One region of the Hahella aquimaris genome, then DNA from elsewhere that is predicted to be linked to it. Evidence: predicted binding sites of a transcription regulator. Region 1 holds the regulator's gene; the other holds the start of a gene.
What was found. Region 1 encodes LexA, which represses DNA repair genes until DNA is damaged. Its sites were predicted from a motif close to TACTGTNTANNTANACAGTA; they were not measured.
Positions count from the first base shown of each region.

Region 2: the regulator LexA is predicted to act here: its motif matches at 2,121-2,140, upstream of recN (DNA repair protein RecN).

Region 1 is NZ_CP132203.1:3,642,580-3,655,062, forward strand. Features, by position in the region: gene O5O45_RS16105 (hypothetical protein) at 1-194, shown strand, start outside; gene O5O45_RS16110 (collagenase) at 248-2,098, opposite strand; gene O5O45_RS16115 (NAD(P)H-dependent oxidoreductase) at 2,265-2,846, opposite strand; gene lexA (transcriptional repressor LexA) at 3,100-3,702, shown strand; gene O5O45_RS16125 (hypothetical protein) at 3,748-3,993, opposite strand; gene O5O45_RS16130 (DUF6586 family protein) at 4,152-4,610, opposite strand; gene O5O45_RS16135 (DUF1329 domain-containing protein) at 5,166-6,374, shown strand; gene htpG (molecular chaperone HtpG) at 6,516-8,441, opposite strand; gene O5O45_RS16145 (hypothetical protein) at 8,613-8,798, shown strand; gene O5O45_RS16150 (TIGR01621 family pseudouridine synthase) at 8,812-9,507, opposite strand; gene O5O45_RS16155 (DUF3135 domain-containing protein) at 9,669-10,010, opposite strand; gene O5O45_RS16160 (AarF/UbiB family protein) at 10,478-12,436, opposite strand.
Region 2 is NZ_CP132203.1:4,574,948-4,587,430, reverse strand. Features, by position in the region: gene fur (ferric iron uptake transcriptional regulator) at 1-255, shown strand, start outside; gene recN (DNA repair protein RecN) at 435-2,099, opposite strand; gene grpE (nucleotide exchange factor GrpE) at 2,362-2,946, shown strand; gene dnaK (molecular chaperone DnaK) at 3,077-5,005, shown strand; gene dnaJ (molecular chaperone DnaJ) at 5,110-6,237, shown strand; gene dapB (4-hydroxy-tetrahydrodipicolinate reductase) at 6,344-7,147, shown strand; gene carA (glutamine-hydrolyzing carbamoyl-phosphate synthase small subunit) at 7,430-8,569, shown strand; gene carB (carbamoyl-phosphate synthase large subunit) at 8,689-11,916, shown strand; gene greA (transcription elongation factor GreA) at 11,913-12,389, shown strand; gene yhbY (ribosome assembly RNA-binding protein YhbY) at 12,438-12,483, opposite strand, start outside.

The DNA.
Region 1 (12,483 bases):
GCATCGCGGAGTTGCTGCGCTATACCGAACAGATAACCCCTTACGGGTATGCCTGGCTGATGGAGTTTTGCGCAAATGTAGAAGCCAAAGAGGATGAACAACAATTCGGCGCGCCCATTCCCTCAATTCGGCCATTGACCGGCAACGCGCCAGAGCCTTCTGCAACAGCTCTATTATCCCGCCGAAACGGCTAATGAAATTAAAAGTACGGATCTATTAAACATACGCCAAGGATTTGGCTTTTACCTTAAACGCCAGAGGCGACCTGAAGCTCCTTTTTAATCGTCGTCATCCACTTCGCAAAATCCGCATCCAAGGATTTCGCCTCATCTTCCATCCAGTCTTGATAATCTTCGTAACGCCCGAGCCGAAACCATTGCACCAATCGTTCAACATCATCTGGATGCTGTTCGAACATGTACCTTACCGCCCAATAACCCCAATGATAGATACGCGACTCATCGCTACTGTAGTTAGAGTGTAATATATCCGAAAAGCGCGCCATTTCTGTTAAGGCCGCTTCTTCTGCGTCTGGATAATGCTCCAACAAGGCGATATATTCGGCGACGCCTTCGGCCCACCAGACATTTCCTTCAACATACTCCGACTCCAAACCATACATGGTGTATCGTCCGTCCAGATAATGCACAAACTCATGATCTAAATTCAGCACCTGATGGGAGTCTGAAACATCCTCAGACTGGTAAGCCAAAACCCGCGCCTGGTTCGCTTCATCAAAAGGGTCGCCCTCATAGAAAACGCCGCCAGCGGTCACAGCATCGGAATCAAACAATAGCCATCCCAGATCAACGAATGTGTCTGAGTCTTTAAATATAACCATTTCCAGAGTGTCATTCTGGTCGTCAGCAACAGGCTCTCGTTCACTGCTCAGCATCTCGTGGAAGATGTCTTCGCGCCGTGACAAAGCCTCACAGGCGGAGTCAAATTGATCCTCCGTCATGGATTGGGCCCTAATTATGACCGTCCCGACACACGCGCGCTCACGACGAAAAATAACGGTTTCGACTCGCTTTCTAAAGTCACAGGCGTTGTACAGTCTACAGTTCGCCTTGTCGTAATAATCCACTGAGCCGGCCAGAATGCTCCACACATTCGCCGTGTCACGGCTCAGGTCATACCTGTTGATCAAGCTACGTATGAAGTGACCTGTATCATCCTTTATCGTTTTATATTGCAAAAAGCGTCCGAGTTCTTTGACGGCATTCATCAATAGATACTCACGGCCGCCTACCAGCCACGAATCTTTATCAACAATGAAGCGATAGAGTGCATTAGGAAACTGCGAATCATGAGAGGCAATGTCGACAAAGGCGTCATTGTCATGGCCTTTATAGTAGATATTGAAAAGCTCGTTTAACGCCGAATCATAACGCCCACTGGCGCCGGTCAATGAGCCCAGTTTCTCTAGCCAGGAGACCGAGTCATTGACGACCGCTCCCTGATTATCGGAACTGTTTACCAGTTTAAAAGACAACTCCGCCAATCGGGCGCTACCTGTTCCGGCAGAGCCTTGCAAAGCATTATTGGCAACTTGGACGACAGCTATCGCAACCTGCTTCTGCAACGCCTTTCCATATAATTTCTTCTTACGCGGGCGGTTTCTCTCCAGCACATATCCCGCATGCAAGTATTGAGTGAGGTTCGTCAGTTCATAGAAGTTATCGTCTTGAAAATAAGATGATTCTGAAGTGGCTGTTTGCGCTACGGCGGACATGTTGGCTTCTGAAAATATATTGAGAAGAGCTTGTTCTTCCATGAAGACCATTTCCCTCACACAACGATGATCCATTCCCCATATAGCCAGAACAAATTCGTCACCCGAAAGCCCCGTCATTCCGTCCAAATAGCAATCAGGCTCACTCTCTTCCTCGTAATAAGATTCATCCTCTTTAGTTCGACAGTATGCCGGCAGCGGCGGGGGTAACTCTGATAGCTTTTCCGGTTGCTCCGAATTGTGTCGAAAATATTTAAAAAGCTCCCCACCGCCCTTCGACCATGTCATTGCGCTGACAGTGAGAATGAAAAAGACAACGCCAACCACAAAGGGGGCCCTAAACCATCTATTCGCTGGCGTCATTACAATTCCTGAAGAGATTTACAACTTGTATAAAGAATTCGTCGCAGATTATGAAAGTACCGCACGGGCAATGAAGATATACCGGTAGAACTTATCGGTCTGTCTAAGAAAAGCATCAAATTGTATCAAAAACGCCAAGCCGATAATGCATTGGTTCAACCAAAGGCTATATCGCCTTACCGCCATACACACGCATTCTATCCAGCCACTGTTTTCGGGATTTAGGGTTTGAATCTTCCACCGCGCCAATCAGAGAGGTTCGGATCGGCGAAACGCCACAAATCCCCAAGATATTGCGTTTTAAGCTTTTTAAGCTGTGCGCGCGATAAAACCAGCGATATACAAACGCAGGCATCCCCATCGTCACGACAACATGCGCCCTGCGTCCTTTCAATAAGCGCCTGGGCCATTTATCGCCGCCGCTTATAGCAAAACCCGGACGCAGCGTCTGCTCCAGAAAAGCTTTTAATATCGCCGGGATATCTCCCATCCACAACGGATAAACGATAAACAGACATTCAGCCCACTGGATTTCTTTTTGTGCGGCGATAATCACCTCCGGCGGAAATTGCTCTTCAAACTCCTGTTTAGAACGCAACCAGGGAAAACTCAGTGTCGCCACCGCCAACCTACGCACCTCATGTCCTGCCGTCTCCGCGCTTTCTGCATATGCGTCAGCCAAAGCGTGACAAAATCGACCTCCCTGAGGGTCTGGGTGCCCCTGAATAATCAAAATGCGCGAGCCCATCTGCTGCTCCCTGAGAAACTAAACATTCTCTTATATTCTCTCGATAAACCATGATAGGCATTTGTTGCTGGTCAATATTCAACTGTTTCGCTTGAACTAGTGGAGCCCTATGTGAGTTTTCATCTTAAACCTCAGTCACTTAGACATTTTTTCTTTACTTGCCCACACCATTACTGTATACATAAACAGACATGGATAAACATATAGTGTACACTGATTTTATCAGACCTTTTTGGGGTCGCCGGAGGGTGGAGTGATTAAGCTAACCAAGCGTCAGGAGCAGGTTTTACAACTGATTCGCGAGCATATTGAGGAAACGGGTTATCCACCTACTCGGGCGGAAATTTCCAATCGCCTGGGATTTCGCTCCGCTAACGCTGCGGAGGAGCACCTGAAAGCTCTGGCGAAGAAAGGCGCTATAGAGATGGTTCCCGGAGCCTCTCGCGGCATCAGGTTGCCAGCGACGGAAACGCAAAATCAGGGGATTCCAATTGTCGGCCAGGTTGCAGCGGGTTATCCCATTCTGGCCCAGGAAAATATTGAAGAATATTGCGACTTGCCTCCGTCCTTCTTTACTCCTTCCGCCGATTATTTCCTTCGCGTCAAAGGCATGAGCATGAAGGACGTGGGAATACTCGACGGCGACTTACTGGCGGTGCACCGCACGACTGATATCCATAACGGACAAATTGTCGTTGCGCGTATTGGCGATGAAGTGACCGTAAAGCGTTTTCAGCGCCAAAAAAACAAAGTGCTTTTACTGCCGGAAAACGAAGAGTTTGAACCAATCGAAGTGAATCTGTCGCAACAACCGTTGGACATCGAAGGACTGGGCGTCGGCGTTATCCGCCGCTAACAGGGAACGAAGCGCCGACTGCCCTTGCGCGGGCAGCCGGGGGCTTTAGTGTACGGTTTTCGGTTTCTCTTCCGCCTCAGACTGGCGAATTGCCTCTTCCCGCATATCTCCTACCAGTTTAATCGCCGCATTTATCATTGCATGCGCAACGGCTGCGTCATTTTCCGCCAGATATGCCTTGGCTTCCTGACCGAAGCTGATTTTCACCAAATGTTCGCTTCCGCCCCCCATGGGTTGCAAAGCGAAATCACCATTCGGCAATTGAACAATTTCAAAGAAGCTTGATGCCATTTCCAAATCTCCTACTCGTAAGTTCTCACTGAAATGTTTTCCATCGTCCCAACACCCGGGAGCGAACACATCAGAAAACTAGCCACAGGCGCCTCATACATTTTCCTAAGCTGTTATCAGTCGAGGCCTGAGAGGGTTTCTTTCATTCAAGCTTACCTCTACCACTCAAAACTGTGCTCTCTCATCTCGTTGATGAACGCCTGCATGGACTCCAGTATCGCCGTTAACTCCATTGCATATGGAGCGGACGTGGCGGCGATAATATTTTCATTCTGCGGCGTTTCATTTTTTCGGGGGCGAGATATTTCCCCAAATTGTTTCAGCAGTTGAGCCAGCCAGGAATCAGGTTGAGCCGCCGCCAGTTTCATGCTGATTACCTCTGGCGATTCGACTTCCAGCTGGCCTTCCAAGTCAGCGAGCGTCTCAACCTTAACTTTGATGCGACGCTGCTCCGCAAGCTCATTCAAGAAGCCGACATATGCCTGCTGCAGAAAACGCAAAGCCGCCCGTCCGGCGCATTGCTTTTCCGCCACCGTTGAGGATGAATCCCTCCACTGCAACTGCAGCTTGGCGAAAAACAGGTTTTCATTAACAAAAGTCAGCCACTTTCCAGACATACCTTAACTCATCAACAATTGCTCTTTATTAGTGTATAGGTTTTTAACCATAAGTTCTTTAATAAAAAATTCCCCTCCGGACTATTTCCTGAGGCGCAATTCCGATTCGTTTAGACGCCTAAATTTCTTACTATTACCCCCCTCATCCGACTCAGGTTTCCACAAAAAATGGCGGTCAACTATCAGCAACCTCTTTCTCATAGCTTAGCATCCGATCCCCAGGCTCGCCCCTTACACAAGTTAACGTTCAGCAGCAACCCGCCATAAACGCTAACAAAGGCGCTAGTGAGAAAACTAGAATAATATTTTAGACTGCTATAATTTTGTCCAGGGAGAGAAAGTAAGGGAACTGTCTGTTACTTTTAGAAAGAGAGTGAGAAAGACATGGCTTATAGCCGTAACGCAAGAAAAAATATAAATAACGCACTGGTATTACTCGTATTTTCACTAATCGCGCAAAACGCCCCAGCTAAGGCGCCGCCGGATCAGGTTGCACGTTTGGACCAGGATCTCACGCCGCTTGGCGCCGAAAGGGCCGGAAGCGAAGGAGGTGAAGTGCCCTCTTGGGATGGAGGCATTAAGCAACCGCCTGCGAACTACAATCCTGACAAATGGCATGCCGACCCTTTCGATGCGGACGTTCCACGCTTCATCATTAACACCGGTAATGCACAGGATTATTCAGACAAGCTGACCGAAGGCCACAAGGCTCTCCTGCAGAAGTATCCCAGTGATTACATTCTGAAGGTGTATCCCAGCCGTCGCAGCGCGTCTTACCCTGACCACGTCTACGCCGCCCTTAAGCAGAACGCCGCCAAGGCGGAACTGATGCCTCGCGGCACGGGCGTTAAAGGCTCATTGATCACCAGTCCTTTCCCGATCCCTAATCAGGGGGTAGAGATCATCTGGAACCATATCCTGCGCTACCGAGGGGAAGAGGCTGCATTTCGCTCTTCGTTCGCCGCCACCCTTCCAGACGGCTCTTACACGCCGGTGACAACCGATTATGAGTATTTCTTTGTGTATGCTCAGCAGCACAATCGGCCGGAAGACATTGACAACAAAATCTTCTATCTCAAGACGGAGGTAGTCGCTCCCGCCAAGCTCGCTGGCACCATGAACCTGGTGCATGAGACGCTGGATCAGATTCGCTCTCCCAGACAGTCCTGGCGCTATCAGGCCGGTGAACGTCGCCTGCGGCGCTCTCCCAACCTGGCCTACGACGCCGAGGCTCCAAATAGCGAAGGCCTGCGCACCACCGATCAGATTGATATGTACAACGGAGCGCCGGACCAATATGAATGGACGCTGATCGCCAAGAAGATCATGTATGTGCCTTACAACGCTTACCAACTGCACTCCAGCAACCTGCGCATGAACGACATCGTGCGTCCCGGCCATATCAACCAGGAGCATGCCCGCTATGAAGCCCACCGGGTGTGGGTGGTGGAAGGCGTCCTGCGTGAGGGGTTGGGTCATATCTATCACAAGCGCCGCATGTACTTTGACGAGGACTCCTGGCAACTGCTGGTTGCGGAGGACTATGACGATAAAGGCGAGCTGTGGCGTGTATCGGAAGCCCATTTGGTGAACTACTACGAGGTGAAAGCCCCCTGGACCACGTTGGAGGTTATTTACGACCTGAAGTCAGGGCGTTATTTCGTCGACGGTCTGGATAACGAAGAAAGGCCTCGTGACTTTGCGCCCGGACTGAGAGACAGCGACTTCTCAACTTCAGCCGTCCGTCGCGCCGCCAGACGCTAGCTTTCTTAAATCAAAACCTACCCAACTTTCTGCCCAGTCCTGAAATAGGTTGACACCTATTCAGGACGGGTCACTCCCACAAAAAAGGCCGCTGATTATAGCGGCCTTTCTATTACTGCGACTTACTTAGCTATACGCGGCTTAGCCCGCATTAGAAAGCTCAAGCAGCAGTTTATTCAGACGGCTTACATAGCCAGCGGGATCTTTCAGGTTCTCGCCGCCGGCCAATCGCGCCTGATCAAACAGCACCCAGGTCAGATCTTCGAAACGCGCGCCCTGCTCTTCACCCAGTTTTTTCACCAAAGGATGCTCAGGGTTGATTTCAAAGGTCGGTTTACTCTCGGGCAACGCCTGACCCGCCGCTTCCATGATGCGACGCATTTGCACGCCCATATCGTACGCTCCTACCACCAGACAGGCGGGAGAGTCGGTCAGACGATGAGTCACACGCACTTCTTCCACATGGTCTTTCAGCACTTCCTTCAAGCGGTTAAGCAAAGGTTCCGCCTCTTTGGAAACCTCTTCCTGCTTCTGCTTCTCTTCTTTGTCTTCCACTTCGCCCAGGTCCAATTCACCTTTGGCGATATCCTGGAAGTGCTTGCCGTCAAACTCGTTCAGATGACTCATCAGCCACTCGTCAATGCGGTCATGCATCACCAGCACTTCAATGCCCTTCTTGCGGAAGATCTCAAGATGGGGGCTCTTCACTCCAGCGCTGTAGGACTCGGCAGTGATGTAATAAATCTTATCCTGCCCTTGCTTCATACGGCTGACATAGTCTTCCAAAGACTGGGTCTGTTTGTCGTCATCCTGGTGTGTGCTGGAGAAGCGCATCAACTTGGCGATTTTCTCGCGGTTAGCGAAGTCTTCAGCAGGGCCTTCTTTCAACACGCGGCCAAACTCGTCCCAGAAGGACTGATATTTTTCCGCATCGTCAGCAGCCAGTTTGGACAACAGGTCCAACACGCGCTTGGTCAGCGCCGAGCGCATGCTTTCCACCGCCTTGTCATTCTGCAGAATTTCCCGCGATACGTTCAGGGACAAGTCGTTGGAGTCCACGACGCCTTTTACGAAGCGCAGGTACAACGGCAGGAACTGCTCGGCGTCATCCATGATGAAAACGCGCTGGATGTATAGTTTCAGACCACGCGGCGCTTCGCGATTCCACAAGTCATAGGGCGCTTTTGCGGGAACATACAACAGACTGGTGTAGTCCAGCTTGCCTTCCACACGGTTATGCGCCCACAGCAATGGATCACTGAAGTCGTGAGCAATGTGCTTATAGAACTCTTTGTAGTCTTCGTCTTTGATCTCGTTACGGGGTAAGGTCCAGAGAGCGGTGGCTTCGTTAACCGATTCGAATTCAGGCGCGGATTCCGTCTTCTCTTTGCCTTCCTCTTCGTCCCCGACGTCCATATTTTCTTTTATCATTTCAACCGGGAAGGAAATATGGTCAGAGTATTTCTTCACTAGGCTGCGCAGGCGCCAACCGTTAGCGAACTCTTTCTCTTCTTCCTTCAAGTGCAACACGATGCGCGTACCGCGTTCTTCTTTGGTCACAGTTTCAATAGAGAAATCGCCTTCTCCTCTGGACTCCCAGCGCACCGCTTCTTCAGGTTTCATGCCTGCGCGTCGGGTATAGACCTCAACCTTGTCGGCGACGATGAAGGCGCTATAGAAGCCGACGCCAAACTGCCCGATCAGACGTGAATCCTGCTTTTGGTCGCCGGTCAGACTGGAAAGAAATTCCGCCGTACCGGATTTGGCGATGGTGCCCAAGTTCGTCACCACTTCATCACGGCTCATGCCGATACCGTTGTCCGATAAAGTGATGGTCTGTGCTTTCTCATCAAACTCCAGGCGAATTTTGAGGTCGTTGTCGCCCTCGTAGAGGTCTTCTTTGCTCAACGCCTGAAAGCGTAACTTATCCAAGGCGTCCGACGCGTTGGATACCAATTCGCGAAGGAATATTTCCTTGTTGCTATAGAGCGAATGAATCATCAGGTGAAGCAATTGCTTCACTTCAGCCTGAAAGCCTAAGGTTTGTTTTTCTGTTGCAGTCGTCATCGGTCGACAAACTCCTGGCGTAAGTCCGTATCGGAAACAAGTGAAATAATATTGATTGCAGGCCGGCGATTTATCCGGCGCTTGTGGCCAGAAAGTGGGGGCGAATATGGATATTTCAACCGTTTCGGAGCTATGCTCACATTTTCATGACTAACAAATGCGAGAAGCCCCGTGGGAGATGTCATTCCATTCAAGAGGCCGTCCCTGAAGAAAAAAGCCAAAGGCAAAACCTTGTGCCGCAACGGCTTTCACAAATGGGAGGTCAGTAAGGAAAAGCAATTCGACGTAAAATCAGGCAAGCTGGTGACGGTGTACCGTTGCGCCCGCTGCGGCGAGCAGAAAGTGCTGGCGCTGTAACGGCGCCGGACGCTCAGCGCCCTGGCCAGGGCAGATCCCAGGGAGACGCCCACCCCTCCGCCAATAAGTCGCGCATCGCCTCGGACACAAACAACTCTCCAATCTGCGGCGGACGGATGATCGCATGGCGCTCCCCTTTATAGCTGAAACGCAATCCATAGGCGTGCAAATAAGTGCGATCAAAATCTCTGGCCGCCTTTCCCGCATACAGTTCATCCCCGGCGATGGGTGCGGAGATACTTTTCAAGGCAACGCGAATCTGATGTGTTTTCCCTGTTAAAGGACGTACGATAAAAGCCCTGACGCCGGGCATTAGCGTGTGACTGAAGAACTGGGTGACTGCGGGATTTTCACGCCCCAGGGTTAACTTCCAAGCGCCCGCGCGCGCTTTTTCCATATCACCGATGATTTTACCCTGCTTTTTTTGCGGCTTTTGCCCAGACAGGGCCAAGTAAAACTTCTCAACTTGGCGGGAGCTGAACTGCTCGGTCAATTCGCGAGCTAACGCTGGTGTTTTCGGCAGCAATAATAGTCCGGACGTCACTTTATCAAGGCGATGCACAGGATAAACGCGGATGCCTAAGGCTTCCGCCACGCTGGAGCACAAGCCCGGCAGTCCGTCGTCATCATGAAAAGATGTTCCTGGCGCTTTATCAACGACCAGCAAGTCATCGTAGTCGGCGACTATTTGAAAAGAGGATGTATTCACCGTTTCACTCCACATCGGACGGCAGATGGGGCGGCAGTTTACCCCAGGCGCCAACAATGCACGAGTGGAGACCGCCGAAACCGGTTAAAACACATCAGACGGCGTTGCGATCAGTTAACGCCGAGAAGGCAATCCATTGCGGGAGAGAGAAGCGCCTGGGATCAGGCTCGACTACGATAGTCTTCGAGGGAGATAACTTCGGCATTGGAAACCGGGGCGGTTTCCGCCTCAGCCAAGGCGAAGTCATAACGCTCGTTCAAACAGTAACGCAGCTCCGCCAGGGATTCATGCATTAACTGACTGATCTTGATGCATGCCGCCAAGGGGGTCTTGGCTCTGGCGCGGGTCATATCGACCTTGAACTGAAGTCCGCGCAGCTTGCGCTGACAGTCAGTCCGGGCGGAGGTGATGATGTACTCCACCATCTCTTCTCTTAGCGCTTCCAATGCTTCAGGCCTTTGTTTGGCCATTTCAAGCAATTCATCAAAATGTGGAAGTTCCATTCTAAGCTCTCTTACTACACTACAGCCTGATTCGGCTTTCATACTACCCAGCGGCTTTTTGTTACGACTCAGCAGCCACCTGCTGAAAAGCGATAGGCTCTTAAGCTTCAAGCCGGTCTCACCCAGCGCTCAAGACATGGACCCAACCAGAAAAAGCCACACCCTATTTTGTTCAATTTTTAACCATATTTAGATAGTACAAGTCTGCTTTTGACCTGTACACATAAAATGCATTCTACCAGAAAAAAATGGCATGTTACATTGTGTAAAATTAGTTATACCTGTGTAAATAAAAGGCTTTATATACAAGCCGGTTAGCATAGCAAGCTAAGGTTGACAGGTAGATAGACAACCTAAGTGGTCTAGGAAAGATGGGGAAAAAGGCAGGGCCTGTTAACAAAAATGTGAGGCGAGACACACTTAAAGACTCGCCATCAATGCCGCTTGAGACGTCATATTGGACTAACTCAGGCGCCGCTGATCAGTCCTCGCAAGTTCTTTAACCGGCTCTGTATGCGGTCACGAACCAGGCGATAGGGAAAAAACGTAACGCCGAGTCCCAGATCCATAAACAACTGAGAGCGCGGAGCCTGCTCATACATGCTCAGATAGGCGCCCGCCATTGCAGTAATGGAACGGCTCAGGTGCAAGTAGTCGCTTTGAACGATAATTCCCAGTTGATAGGTGTTGGATAGCAGGTGCATCACTGTTTGCAAACGACGCTGAACGCCTGTCACGCCCTCTTTGTACAATTGCGTCAGGGCATGAACGCCCAGTGGCGTGACCCCCTTCTTCTTCAGCGTTTCCGTCAAGGCGGCGCGAATAAACTCTCTGCGGCGGCGATTGTCCTCCGGGTGCGTGCTCATTTCGATCAATGCGTGGGTCAGACGCTCCACATCCGCCGTCAGCGCGCCATAAACATAGTCCCAGACCAACGGCCACTTACCCCGCATATCCACCACATTGCCCCAGTCAATCAGAAACAAGCGACCTTCGGGCGTCACCATGATATTGCCCGGGTGTAAATCGCCGTGAAACTCTTGATACACCAGGACGTGCTGCAAAATGGTGAATAGAAAGCGCTCTGCGACTTTCCGGCGCAGGTCTTCCTTCTCCTGTCCCGCTACTTCCCGCAGCAGACGATCCACCGACAACGCCGTCTCAAGGTATTCCATCTCAATAATGCGCCCGGTGGCGGAGTAAATTTGTGGCACGGACCAACTATCGCTGTCCTGGGAGCGACGATGAAAACGTTTTTGTATCGCCGCTTCGTCCTCGAAGTTCAGCTCCTGTTCGAACCCTCGCGTGAACTCTTTAACCTGGCGGGACATTGCTTCCAAAAACGGTAACAATTTGGTGTGGGGCGCCCAGTATTGACTGGATATCAACATCAGCTCCAGGGCCAGCGCGCCCATCTGAAATTCCCGCTCAAGATTGTGCCTGGACACCTTCACGACGATTGGAACCAGCATTTCGACGCCATCCCGGCGCACGGGTTTCTTCGCTACATATACCGAACCAATGGAACCTGAACGTAAGGGATTGGCGACATCAAAACCGAAATATATCTCTCCTGGAAGCTTGCCGTAGCATTCCAGAAACGCCTGATTCACTTCCTCCGCCGTCATCGGCTGCACGTCTTCCTGAAACACTTTCAGCTCAGTGGCGATTTCCTCCGGCAGGAACTCTGCATTAGCAGCGGCTACCTGGGCCATTTTGATAAATAAAGGGCCGAATTCGCGCACCATTTTCGCCACAATCTGCGCCTGTCCGGCGAAATCACGCGGATCGGTTTGCAGGAAGGGCTTGATATAACGGATAGCGCGGATCTGCCGCCGCAATATCGCCAGATCGCTGCGCAACACCCTCGCCTTTTGCGCCATTTCGCCGATAGCCAGATTATTCACATGTCGCAAATGTTTGATGCGATTGATGATATCCACCAGCAGCGGTTCATAGGCGCGCAACACGGAGCGGATAATATCCAGGTTGAGCTCCACCAGCCCTTTCAACTCCGGCGCGCTGATCAACTCATGGAAGAACTGCCAGAACTCATTGACGATGGCTTCCGGAATCTCCACCGGGCTTCGCGACACAGTCTGTTTGACCAGAAACTGAATCAGGCCCTCAGTCGTCTCTTCATTGGGAATCAGTTTGTATTTACGCAGATACCCGGTCAGGGCCTTGGATTGTTCTGAGATGGGGTGCTGGTAGAGGGCTTCGAATAACAGGTCCAGTTCGCAGGCCAGTTGTTCTCTGTCAATGAGGTCGTCGCTGAGGATCAACTGGCCGATAGGAAGAAAGGATTTCGGCAGTTTTACCGTACTGACCGCAAACTGACCAGCCCCCCGCAACATCCGGTCAGTTCGTTGCTTTAAAACCGGAAAGTTAATCTCGATGAACTTCTTTGGGTCCGATTCACTCATGTGGGCGCCAGAGCCTGATGCTATCCATAGGTTGTTTATGAAGTCCG
Region 2 (12,483 bases), 930 kb from region 1:
GCCACAGTCTATCGGGTTCTGACGCAGTTTGAATCCGCAGGACTGATTCTTCGCCACAACTTCGAAGGCGCTCATGCGGTGTTCGAGCTCAATCATGATGAGCATCACGACCATATGGTGTGTGCGGAAACCGGCGATGTTATCGAGTTCTTCGATCCGATTATTGAAAAGCGCCAAAAGGAAATCGCGGAAGAACACGGCTATGAAATTGTTGACCATAGCCTCACGCTGTACGTGAAGCCAAAGAAAAAGTAGCTTCTGGTTTGTTGGGATAGCGCTGAGTAAACCCCGAGCGCTATCCTGTCCTCCCATTACTCCATCCTATTCCCGCATACCTCCCTAAACTTATCGCGCCTTCCTTTAATGTAGATAGCCTTCAGGCTGCTATACGGGGGAATTAAAGCTGCAAGCAAGTCAGTTTGCAGTAGAGACTCTTACTGAAGCTGGCTGGAAGTCAGCATTTCATGTGCGTGCGCCAGGCTGTGCTCAGTAATATCCACGCCGCCCAGCATTCTGGCGATTTCATGTATGCGGTCGCTGCCTTCCAGTTTGAGTATGGCTGATTGCGTTTGACCATTACTTATATGTTTGGTGACAAAAAGGTGGTTGTGAGCTTGGGAAGCCACCTGAGCTAAGTGTGTGACGCAGAGAATTTGCGCTTTCGTCCCAAGCTCTCTCAGCATGCGCCCAACAATTTCCGCCGTGCCGCCGCCGATGCCGACATCCACTTCATCAAATACCAATGTAGGGGTGTCGGATGATGCTGCGGCGACCACCTGTATCGCCAAACTGATTCGCGATAGTTCGCCACCGGATGCGATCTTTTGCAAAGGTTTGGGCGGTTGTCCTGGGTTCATGCTGATCAACATTTCCGCTTCTTCGTCTCCCAGCGCAGAGGGGGATTTCAGAGGCGAGAACTGGATGATGAACTCAGGATTCAGTCCTAGTTTCACTAATTGCTTTTTCACCGCGCCTTGTAGCTTTTCTCCGGCTTTGGCTCTCATGGTTGTAAGCTTTTGCGCTGCCTGGCTGTATTTCTGCTCCAACTCTTTGGACTGGGCTTCAAGCTTTTCCAGATTCTCTTCGCCATCAGTCAGACTGTTGAGTTCACTCGCCAGTTCGACGTGGCGCGTCATCAACTCTTCAGGACCTACGCGGTGTTTGCGCGCAAGATCATAGATGGCGGTAAGTCGCGCTTCTACCTCTTGCAAGCGTTCGGGATTGATCTCCACGCTGTCCAGCACATGTCGTAGTTCCCCATTGGCTTCGTCGAGCTGAATCATTGCTTCGTTCAGCATCTGGCGGGCGGTTTGTAAGGATGCGTTGTTGAGGTTGACTTCTTCCAGCAGGTGAATGGCCCGTCGCAGCTGATCGATACAGCCGCCATCCGCCTCCAGGCAGCCTTCGCCAACCTGCTGCACTTTCATAATGATGCTTTCTGCGTTGGCGAGTTGCTCCTGCTCCTGCTCCAATTGCTCAATTTCGCCTTCCTGTAAAGCCAGGGCGTCCAACTCCTCGACTTGGTAAGTGAGTAGTTGCACCCGCGCTTCCAGCTCTTCACTGTGACTGAGCTTTTCCTTCAATTTGGCTGCGACCCTGCGCCAGGATTGAAAGTGTTCCCGTACTTGTTGTAGTTGGTTGGTGTGTCCGCCAAAGTCATCCACCATTTTCAGATGGGTTTCCTTTTTCAGTAGAGACTGGTGCTCATGCTGACTATGGATATCCATGAGGGTTTCGCCAAGCTCACGAAGGTCTTGCATGGTGACGGGCTGGCCGTTCAGATAGCCGCGGGATCGACCTTCGTTGGTGACGGTGCGGCGTAAGATGCATTCCGCGCCATTATCCAGCTCTCTGGATTTCAGCCAGGCCAACGCCTCCGGCAGACGTCTCAAATCAAAGACTGCGCTTACCTCAGCCCGCTCACAACCGTGCCTCACTATGTCTGCAGAACTACGATCCCCTAGGGTCAGGCCGAGGGCGTCCAGAACAATGGATTTTCCTGCGCCGGTTTCCCCGCTGATAGCCGTCATGCCTTCAGCGAAGTCCAGTTCCAGGTGGCTGGCGATGGCGAGGTTGCGTATCGACAAATGAGTGAGCATAGGGCGTTATCCTATAAGGTTGACTGTCTATATATACAGTTATCTGCGTATTTATACAGCGAAATGCATAGCGCAACAAGAGGGCGCGCAGGGTATTTTTTGTGTGATTTACGGCCATTTGCGATGCTGGCTGGAGTCAATATTGGATGACTTGCGTCATTTCCTGGCGATTGTCGATATTTGGCTGGTTGAAACCGGTTTGATCGACCCCATATTGAGGGCAATTCAAAAGTATCGGATGGATTTTGGGAGATTCGATCTAATGTCTGAAGATTCTAAGAGTCAAGTAGAAGAACAAGTCGTCGCTGACGATCAAGTGCAAGCCGCAATGGCGGAACAAGCTGAAACGGCTCAGGCGAGTGGCGAATCAGTTGACCGTGACGAGTTGATTGAGAGGTTGCAGCAGGAGCTCGGCGAGCAAAAAGAGCAAATGTTGCGAGTGCATGCTGAGATGCAGAATGTGCGCCGCCGTGCTGAAAACGATGTTGAGAAGGCGCGTAAATTTGCTCTGGAACGCTTTGTGAAAGAGCTTTTGCCTGTGGTGGATAGCCTGGAAAAGGCGGTGGAAGCCTGTGGCGCTACCGAGTCCGCCGAACCCCAGGTCACTACTTTGAAAGACGGCGTGGAAATGACGCTGTCGCTGTTCAACTCTGGCCTGAAAAAATTCGAAGTGGAAGTGGTTGATCCCATGGGACAACCCTTCAACCCGGAATTTCATGAGGCCATGTCCATGGTGCCGCAGGCCGACGTAGAGCCAAATACTGTTATTGCAGTATTACAGAAAGGGTATCTATTGAGCGGTCGTCTGATCCGGCCTGCCATGGTTATGGTGTCAAAAGGCGTCTGATCGCGTTTTACGCGTGTTCAGAGCCGGTTGAAAACGTACAAAAACCCGCCGGCTGCGGGTTGAAAAATTGAGATCAACTCCAATATTAGCTGGTAATCAATTAGCGAGATTTTTTCAGGAGTAGCAAATTATGGGTAAAATTATCGGGATCGACCTGGGGACTACAAACTCCTGTGTAGCGATTCTTGAAGGCGACAAGCCGCGCGTTATTGAAAACTCCGAAGGCGGACGCACTACGCCTTCCATCGTTGCTTACACTGACGATGAGACGCTGGTAGGTCAATCCGCCAAGCGTCAGGCGGTAACCAACCCCACGAATACTCTTTTCGCCATCAAGCGTCTGATTGGTAGACGTTTTGAAGACGATGTAGTTCAAAAAGACATCAAAATGGTGCCTTACACTATCGCCAAGGCTGACAACGGCGACGCCTGGGTTGACGTGAAAGGCAAAAAGATGGCGCCTCCCCAGATCTCTGCCGAAGTTCTGAAAAAGATGAAGAAAACGGCGGAAGACTTTTTGGGTGAGAAGGTGACTGAAGCGGTTATCACCGTGCCTGCCTACTTCAACGACGCCCAGCGTCAAGCCACCAAGGACGCAGGCAGAATCGCCGGTCTGGAAGTTAAGCGTATTATCAACGAACCGACTGCGGCGGCGCTGGCATACGGCATGGATAAGAAGGGCGGCGACCGTAAAGTGGCCGTTTATGACCTGGGTGGCGGAACTTTCGATATCTCCATTATCGAAATTGCTGATGTAGACGGTGAAATGCAGTTTGAAGTGCTGGCCACCAACGGCGACACCTTCCTGGGCGGTGAAGACTTCGACTTGCGCTTGATCGACTATCTGGCGCAGGAATTCAAGAAAGACTCCGGTATCGACCTGAAAGGCGATCCGCTGGCGATGCAGCGTCTGAAAGAAGCTGCTGAGAAAGCCAAGATTGAGCTTTCCAGCAGCCAACAGACTGATGTGAACCTGCCGTATATTACTGCTGATGCGAGTGGTCCCAAGCACCTTAACGTTAAAGTGACTCGCGCCAAACTGGAAAGTCTGGTGGAGGAACTGGTTGAGCGTAGCCTTGAGCCATGCCGTATTGCATTGAAAGATTCTGGTTGCAGCTCTTCAGAAATCGACGAGGTGATTCTGGTTGGTGGTCAAACTCGTATGCCTCTGGTGCAGAGCAAAGTAGCGGACTTCTTTGGTAAAGAAGCGCGCAAAGACGTTAACCCTGATGAAGCGGTCGCTATCGGCGCAGCTATCCAGGGCGCGGTATTGTCTGGCGACGTGAAAGACGTGCTGCTGCTGGACGTGACCCCGCTGTCTTTGAGCATTGAGACCATGGGCGGCGTTTCCACGCCGATCATTGAGAAGAACACGACTATCCCGACCAAGAAATCGCAAGTGTTCTCTACTGCGGAAGACAATCAGACTGCCGTGACTATCCATGTTCTGCAGGGCGAGCGTAAGCAAGCGCAGATGAACAAGTCATTAGGTCGTTTTGATTTGACTGGTCTGCCCCCTGCGCCCCGTGGCGTGCCTCAGGTTGAGGTGACGTTCGATATTGACGCCAACGGTATCATGCACGTATCTGCGAAGGATAAGGCGACTGGTAAAGAGCAGTCTATCGTTATCAAAGCTTCTTCCGGCTTGAGCGAGGACGAAATCGATAAGATGGTGCAGGATGCGGAAGCGCATGCGGCGGAAGATAAGAAGTTTGAAGAGTTGGCGTCTTCGCGCAATCAGGCTGACGCTTTGGTTCACGCTACTCAGAAAACGCTTAAAGATGCTGGCGATAAAGTGACTGCAGAAGAAAAAGCAGCCATTGAAGCAGCCATCAAAGAGCTGGAAGAGGCGATCAAAGGCGACGATAAAGAAGCCATTGAAAGCAGAATGCAGAAACTGAGCGAAGCGTCGTCTTCCATGGCGCAGAAGATGTACGCTGAGCAGGCCGCCCAGCAAGGCGGAGACGCTGGCGCTCAAGCTGAAGACGCAGCTGGCAAGCCAGCAGATGATGCGGTCGACGCCGAGTTTGAAGAAGTTAAGGACGGCGATAAGAAATAGTCCGGCTCCTGGCATGCCTGAAGCAGTGCGGAATTTAACCGCACTGCCTTATTGTGTTTAGGTTATAATCCGGTTTTTTTGCAGTTGGCGCATAAGATTAAGTTATGGCAAAACGCGATTATTACGAAGTGTTGGGCGTTTCGCGGGACGTAGACGGTAAGGATGTCAAGAAGGCTTACCGGCGTTTGGCGATGAAATATCACCCGGATAGAAACCCCGGAGACGCTTCGGCTGAAGAGATGTTCAAAGAGGCCACTGAAGCTTACGACGTTCTCTCGGACGATCAGAAAAGAGCGGCTTATGACCAGTTCGGTCACGCCGGAGTGGATGGCAATGCTGGAGCCGGCGGCTTTGGTGGTGGAGCCAGTTTCAGTGATATATTCGGCGACGTATTCGGCGATATTTTCGGCGGGGGTGGCGGAGGTCGCACTCGGGCGAATCGCGGCTCAGATTTAAGATATACCCTGGATCTTGACTTGGAAGAAGCGGTACGCGGTACGACCGTGAAGATTCGCGTTCCTTCTCAGGTGGAGTGTAAAGGTTGTGGCGGAAGCGGTGCGGAAAAAGGTACGCAGCCAGAAACTTGCGGCACTTGTAACGGCGCTGGCCAGGTTCGTATGCAGCAGGGCTTCTTCTCTATCCAGCAGACTTGTCCTCGCTGTCGCGGTGCTGGAAAGATTGTTCGCAACCCCTGTCGCTCCTGCCACGGCAGCGGCTATGTGGAAGAGCAGAAGACGCTTTCGGTTAAAGTGCCGGCCGGTGTGGACACTGGCGATCGCATTCGCTTATCCGGTGAAGGCGAGCCGGGAGTAAACGGAGGACCGCCCGGAGATTTGTATGTTCAGGTCGCTGTGCGCGAACACAAGATTTTTACGCGTGATGGCAGAAATCTGTATTGTGAAGTGCCAATCTCCTTTGTTGATGCGGCATTGGGCGGAGAGCTTGAAGTGCCCACGCTTGACGGGCGGGTGAAGCTCAAGATTCCAGAGGAGACGCAGACCGGCAGACTGTTTCGTCTGCGAGGAAAGGGGGTAACTCCAGTTCGCGGCGGCGCGCCGGGGGATTTGCTGTGTCGGGTGGTGGTGGAAACGCCTGTAAACCTGACCAAAAAACAGAAAGATTTGCTGCGCGAGTTTCAATCCTCAATGGAGGAAAGTGGCGGGCAACAAGCGCCAAAAAAGCATAGCTGGTTTGAAGGCGTTAAAAGCTTTTTTGACGATATGAAGTTCTAGCAGTCTGCATGTGCAACGAAAAACCGGCGAACGCCGGTTTTTTTGTATTGGAGCTGTGGTGGAAGACCTGTAACAGTAATATTCCAGAGAAAACTAAGGAATAAGCATGACCAGAGTAGCGATAGTGGGCGCTTCCGGGCGCATGGGCAAAGTGTTGGTTGAAGCGGTCTGCGATAACCCGGATGCCACTTTGGGGGCGGCTTCTGTGCGAGTTGGCAGCTCTTTAGTTGGCGCCGACGCTGGAGAAATCGCAGGCATGGGTAATAGAGGCGTTGCCTGTGTCGATGATTTGGCGCAAGTGCTGGATGACTTTGATGTGATTATCGATTTTACTTCGCCAGAGACCACGCTTGAGTTGCTGGCGCTTTGCCGTAAGGAAGGCAAAGCGATAGTGATTGGCACGACGGGATTCAGTGAGCAGCAAAAGACGCAACTGTCTGAGGCGGCGAAGGACTGCCCGGTTGTATTTGCCCCTAATATGAGCGTGGGTGTGAACTTGCTGTTGAATATACTTGCGCTGACAGCCAAAACGCTTGGCGACGATTACGATGTGGAAGTAATTGAGGCGCATCATCGTTTTAAAAAGGATGCGCCGTCAGGTACTGCTTTGAGATTGGGTGAGGTTGTGGCTGAAGCGCTAGGGCGCGACTTGAATGAGTGCGCGGTCTATGGTCGTGAAGGCATTACCGGAGAGCGGGATAAAAAGACCATTGGATTTGAGACGATTCGCGCAGGCGACATTGTTGGCGAGCATACGGTGATGTTTGCGACTATGGGAGAGCGTATAGAGATAACGCATAAGGCGAGCAGTCGAATGACGTTTGCAAAAGGCGCGGTTAAAGCCGCCTTATGGCTGCATGGCGTCGCTCCAGGGCTGTATGACATGCAGGATGTACTGGGCTTAAAATAGGCTGATTTGTTTTCTGAGGGCGGTATGCGCATGTTGAGCTTGAACGGTTTCGGGTGTTAAAAAACCAGAAAAGAATAAAGCGCCAACAAAAATAGAGTGGAAAACAAATAGACAGTCCAGGCCAAATCCACTAGAATATTGGGGTTTGTGCGCAAGTTGCCCATACACATCGGACATCACTAAAAAGCGGGACGGAGTTTAAATCTCCCTCTCGCTTTTTTGCAAGTTGAGTCCACCTTCATAAGTGTTTGATTAGACGTTTTCAACTGGCGAGCTATGGAATTGACTACACCCGCAATACTAGCACTTGAAGACGGAAGCTTATTTCATGGGATATCTATCGGCGCAGCCGGCGAAACCACCGGCGAAGTGGTTTTCAACACTGCGATGACCGGATACCAGGAAATACTTACCGATCCTTCCTACGCAAAACAAATTGTCACTCTCACATACCCCCACATAGGCAACACTGGAACCAACGAAGAAGATGTCGAGTCAGACCAAGTCTGGGCGGCAGGTCTGGTGATTCGCGATCTTTCCATGACAGTTAGCAACTGGCGCAGCCAAAAAAGTTTATCGGAATATCTCCGGGAAAACGGCATTGTCGCTATCGCTGACATTGATACCCGCCGCCTGACGCGTATTTTACGGGAAAAAGGCGCGCAGAACGGATGCATTATGGCGGGCGAAGGAGCTACCCCGGAAGCAGCTCTGGCCGCGGCTAAAGCATTTCCTGGCCTTAAAGGGATGGATCTCGCCAAAGAGGTGACTCGTACTGATGTTCTGAATTGGACAGAGTCGACTTGGGTTCTTGGAGAGGGATATCAGACTCTCGGGGACGCGGAATTTCATGTTGTCGCCTACGACTTTGGCGTGAAAAAGAATATTTTGCGTATGCTCGCTGAGCGTGGCTGTCGCGTGACAGTGGTGCCGGCGAAAACTCCTGCGCAGGATGTGCTGGCGATGTCTCCCGATGGTGTGTTCCTTTCTAATGGCCCTGGCGACCCTGAGCCCTGCGATTACGCCATAGAGGCTATTGCTGAAGTTTTGCAATCCCAGACTCCTGTGTTCGGCATTTGCTTGGGGCATCAGTTGCTGGCGCTGGCCAGTGGCGCGCGCACTGAGAAGATGAAATTCGGACATCATGGCGCTAACCATCCTGTGCAGGATCTGCGCACAGGGCAAGTGATGATCACTAGTCAAAACCATGGTTTTGCAGTGGATGAGTCTTCGCTGCCCGCCAATCTGGAGGCTACGCATAAGTCTCTGTTTGACGGCTCATTGCAAGGGATTCGACGCACTGACGTCGCCGCTTTCAGTTTTCAGGGGCACCCTGAGGCGAGTCCGGGCCCGCACGATGTGGCTCCCTTATTTGACCAGTTCATTGACTCCATGCGGGAAGTCAAATACCGATCAGTCTAATACTCGGATTTCAGCGTCGGCGCCCGACGGCGCCGCGTCTGAACCGAAACAGGCGTAATTCTGGGTGATGTCGGCGGCCTGCGGGGCGTCGCAAGATTCGAGCGAGTAGAAGAGCACACATGCCAAAACGTACAGACATCAATAGTATCCTGATTATTGGGGCCGGTCCTATCGTTATCGGACAAGCCTGTGAATTTGACTATTCCGGGGCGCAGGCGTGTAAAGCACTGAGAGAAGAGGGATATCGCGTTATCCTGGTGAACTCCAACCCCGCCACCATCATGACTGATCCAGCCATGGCCGATGCCACTTACATCGAGCCGATTAACTGGCGCACAGTTGCGAAAATCATTGAAAAAGAACGCCCAGACGCGCTGCTGCCAACCATGGGTGGGCAAACGGCATTGAACTGTGCGCTTGACTTGGCTCGTGAAGGCGTCCTTGAACAGTATGGCGTAGAGATGATTGGCGCTACACAGGACGCCATTGATAAAGCTGAAGACCGTGAGCGGTTCGACAAGGCGATGAAAGCCATCGGTCTGGAAACTCCTCGTTCCGCTATTGCGCATAGCATGGAAGAAGCTCTGCAAGTGCTGGATCAGATCGGCTTCCCCGCCATTATTCGCCCTTCCTTTACAATGGGTGGCTCCGGCGGCGGTATCGCTTATAACAAAGAAGAGTTTATTGAGATTTGCGAACGGGGCCTGGAGCTGTCGCCGACTCGTGAGTTGCTGATCGATGAATCGCTGATCGGTTGGAAAGAGTACGAGATGGAGGTTGTTCGAGATAAGAAGGACAACTGCATTATCATCTGCTCTATAGAAAATTTTGACGCCATGGGTGTGCACACTGGCGACTCCATTACAGTTGCGCCAGCGCAGACGCTGACGGACAAGGAGTACCAGATCATGCGTAACGCGTCGGTGGCGGTGTTGCGTGAAATTGGCGTGGAGACCGGTGGCTCCAACGTACAGTTCGGTATGGACCCTGAAACTGGCCGCATGGTGGTGATTGAGATGAACCCCCGTGTGTCCCGTTCTTCTGCGCTAGCGTCCAAGGCAACGGGCTTTCCCATAGCAAAGGTTGCAGCAAAGCTGGCGGTTGGATATACCCTGGATGAGCTAAGTAACGACATCACGGGTGGCGTCACCCCTGCTTCTTTTGAGCCGAGCATCGACTATGTGGTCACTAAAGTGCCGCGCTTCACTTTCGAAAAGTTTCCGCAAGCCAATGCGACACTGACGACGCAAATGAAGTCAGTGGGTGAGGTGATGGCGATTGGGCGTAACTTCCAGGAGTCTCTCCATAAAGCATTGCGCGGACTGGAAGTTGGCTCGGCTGGCTTTGAACCTAAAGTCGATCTGGGGTCTGAAGATGCGAGTGACGTTCTGACCCGTGGTCTGAAAGTGCCTGGCGCCGAGCGGATTTGGTTTATTGGCGATGCGTTCCGTGCGGGAATGAGCGTTAAGGAAGTTTATGAATATACCAAGGTCGACCCCTGGTATCTGGTGCAGATCGAAGATCTGATCAAAGATGAAATGGCGCTGAGCAATATGGCGCTATCAGACTTGACAGCTGACCGCTTGCGTCGTCTGAAGCGTAAGGGGTTCTCTGACCAGCGTCTTGCCGAGTTATTGGGCATCAACGAAAAGGCATTGCGCAAGCAGCGTCTGGAGTACGGCATCAAGCCGGTATTCAAGCGAGTGGATACCTGTGCTGCGGAGTTTGCTTCCTCGACGGCTTACATGTATTCCACCTACGACGAAGAGTGCGAAGCGCAACCGAGCGATCGTGAAAAAATTATCGTTATCGGTGGCGGTCCTAACAGAATTGGTCAGGGGATTGAGTTTGATTATTGCTGCGTTCACGCTGCCTTTGCTTTGCGGGATGACGGCTATGAAACCATCATGATCAACTGTAACCCTGAGACGGTTTCCACAGATTATGATACTTCTGACAGGTTGTACTTCGAGCCTATTACCTTGGAAGACGTTCTTGCTATTGTTCACTTGGAAAAACCGCGTGGCGTAATCGTTCACTACGGTGGTCAGACTCCGCTTAAGTTGGCGAGAGGGCTGGAAGCAGCAGGCGTACCGATTATCGGAACAACTCCTGACGCCATTGATCGTGCTGAAGACCGTGAGCGTTTCCAGCAGATGGTTGTTCGGTTGGGGTTGCGACAGCCGCCAAATGCGACGGCTCGCAGCCAGGAAGAAGCGCTGAGTAAAGCGAAGGAAATTGGTTATCCCTTGGTTGTTCGTCCGTCTTATGTCCTGGGCGGTCGAGCCATGGAAATCGTCTACGACGAAGTCGAGCTGCAACGCTACATGCGTGACGCGGTGCGAGTTTCCAACGATAGTCCTGTGTTGCTGGATCACTTCCTGAACGCTGCGATTGAAGTCGATATCGACGCGGTTTCTGACGGCGAAAAAGTAGTGATCGGCGCAATTATGCAGCATATCGAGCAGGCGGGAGTTCACTCTGGTGATTCTGCTTGTTCGCTGCCTCCGTACAGTTTGCCTGCGGATGTTCAGGACAAAATGCGTGAAACGGTCATCAAAATGGCCCTTGAGCTGCAGGTTGTTGGCTTGATGAACGTGCAGTTGGCTTACCAGGATGGCGAAATTTATGTGATAGAGGTGAACCCCAGAGCCTCTCGTACAGTGCCGTTCGTTTCCAAAGCGATAGGCGTGTCGCTGGCAAAGGTCGCTGCATTGTGCATGGCGGGCAAGTCTCTTGAAGCGCAGGGCTTTACCAAGGAGATTATTCCCAGCTTCTACAATGTCAAAGAGTCTGTGTTCCCGTTTAATAAGTTCCCTGGCGTAGACCCGATACTTGGCCCGGAAATGAAGTCCACAGGCGAAGTTATGGGCGTTGGCAAAAGCTTCGATGAGGCCTTTGCGAAGGCGGCTGCGGCGGGTGGAGACTTTTTACCGACAGGCGGAACTGTGTTCCTGAGTGTCAGGGATGCGGATAAAGCGGGTGCGGTGTCTTTAGCTAAGGAGTTAAATGCTGTAGGCTTCGAGATTATGGCGACTGCGGGGACTGCAAAAGCGATCGAAGAAGCGGGCATTCCCGTAAAACGGATCAATAAAGTGCGAGAAGGCAGACCTCACATCGTAGACGCCATAAAAAATGAAGAAGTAGATTTGATTATCAATACTACGGAAGGCCGGAAGGCGATTGCGGATTCTGCGGAAATCCGTAAGTCGGCCCTACAATACAAGGTGACCTATACCACCACCCTGACGGGAGGTGAGGCATTCTGCCGCGCAATCAAGGTTGGGCAGGATCACGCTGTGAATCGTCTTCAGGATATTCATGCAACCATTCAAGGCGACAAATGAGCAAAATACCTATGACAAAAGCAGGGGAGCAAGCCCTGCGTGAAGAGTTGAATCGTCTGAAGACTGTGGATCGGCCGCGAGTAATCACGGCCATCGCGGAAGCCAGAGAGCACGGAGACTTAAAAGAGAACGCCGAATATCATGCTGCGCGTGAACAACAGAGCTTTATCGAGGGCCGCATTGCGGAAATTGAAAGTAAGTTGTCCATGTCCCAGGTTATTGACGTGACCTCTATTGAGAATACAGGTAAGGTCATTTTTGGCGTAACCGTGAATATCATCAATCTGGATACAGACGATGTCAGCTCTTATCAGATCGTGGGTGATGACGAAGCGGATATTAAGAAAGGTAAAATCTCAGTGTCTTCGCCGATTGCGCGGGCATTGATTGGAAAAACTGTAGGCGACGTTGTCGTTGTGCAGGTGCCAAGTGGCATGGTTGAGTATGAAATAGATGGCGTACAGCACCTGTAACCAGGGCGACGCGTAAATAAAAAGCCGGCGTCAGCCGGCTTTTTTAATTTACTTGCCCGCGCCAGATTGGTGGCGTAAAAGGTTCGAAAGCTTG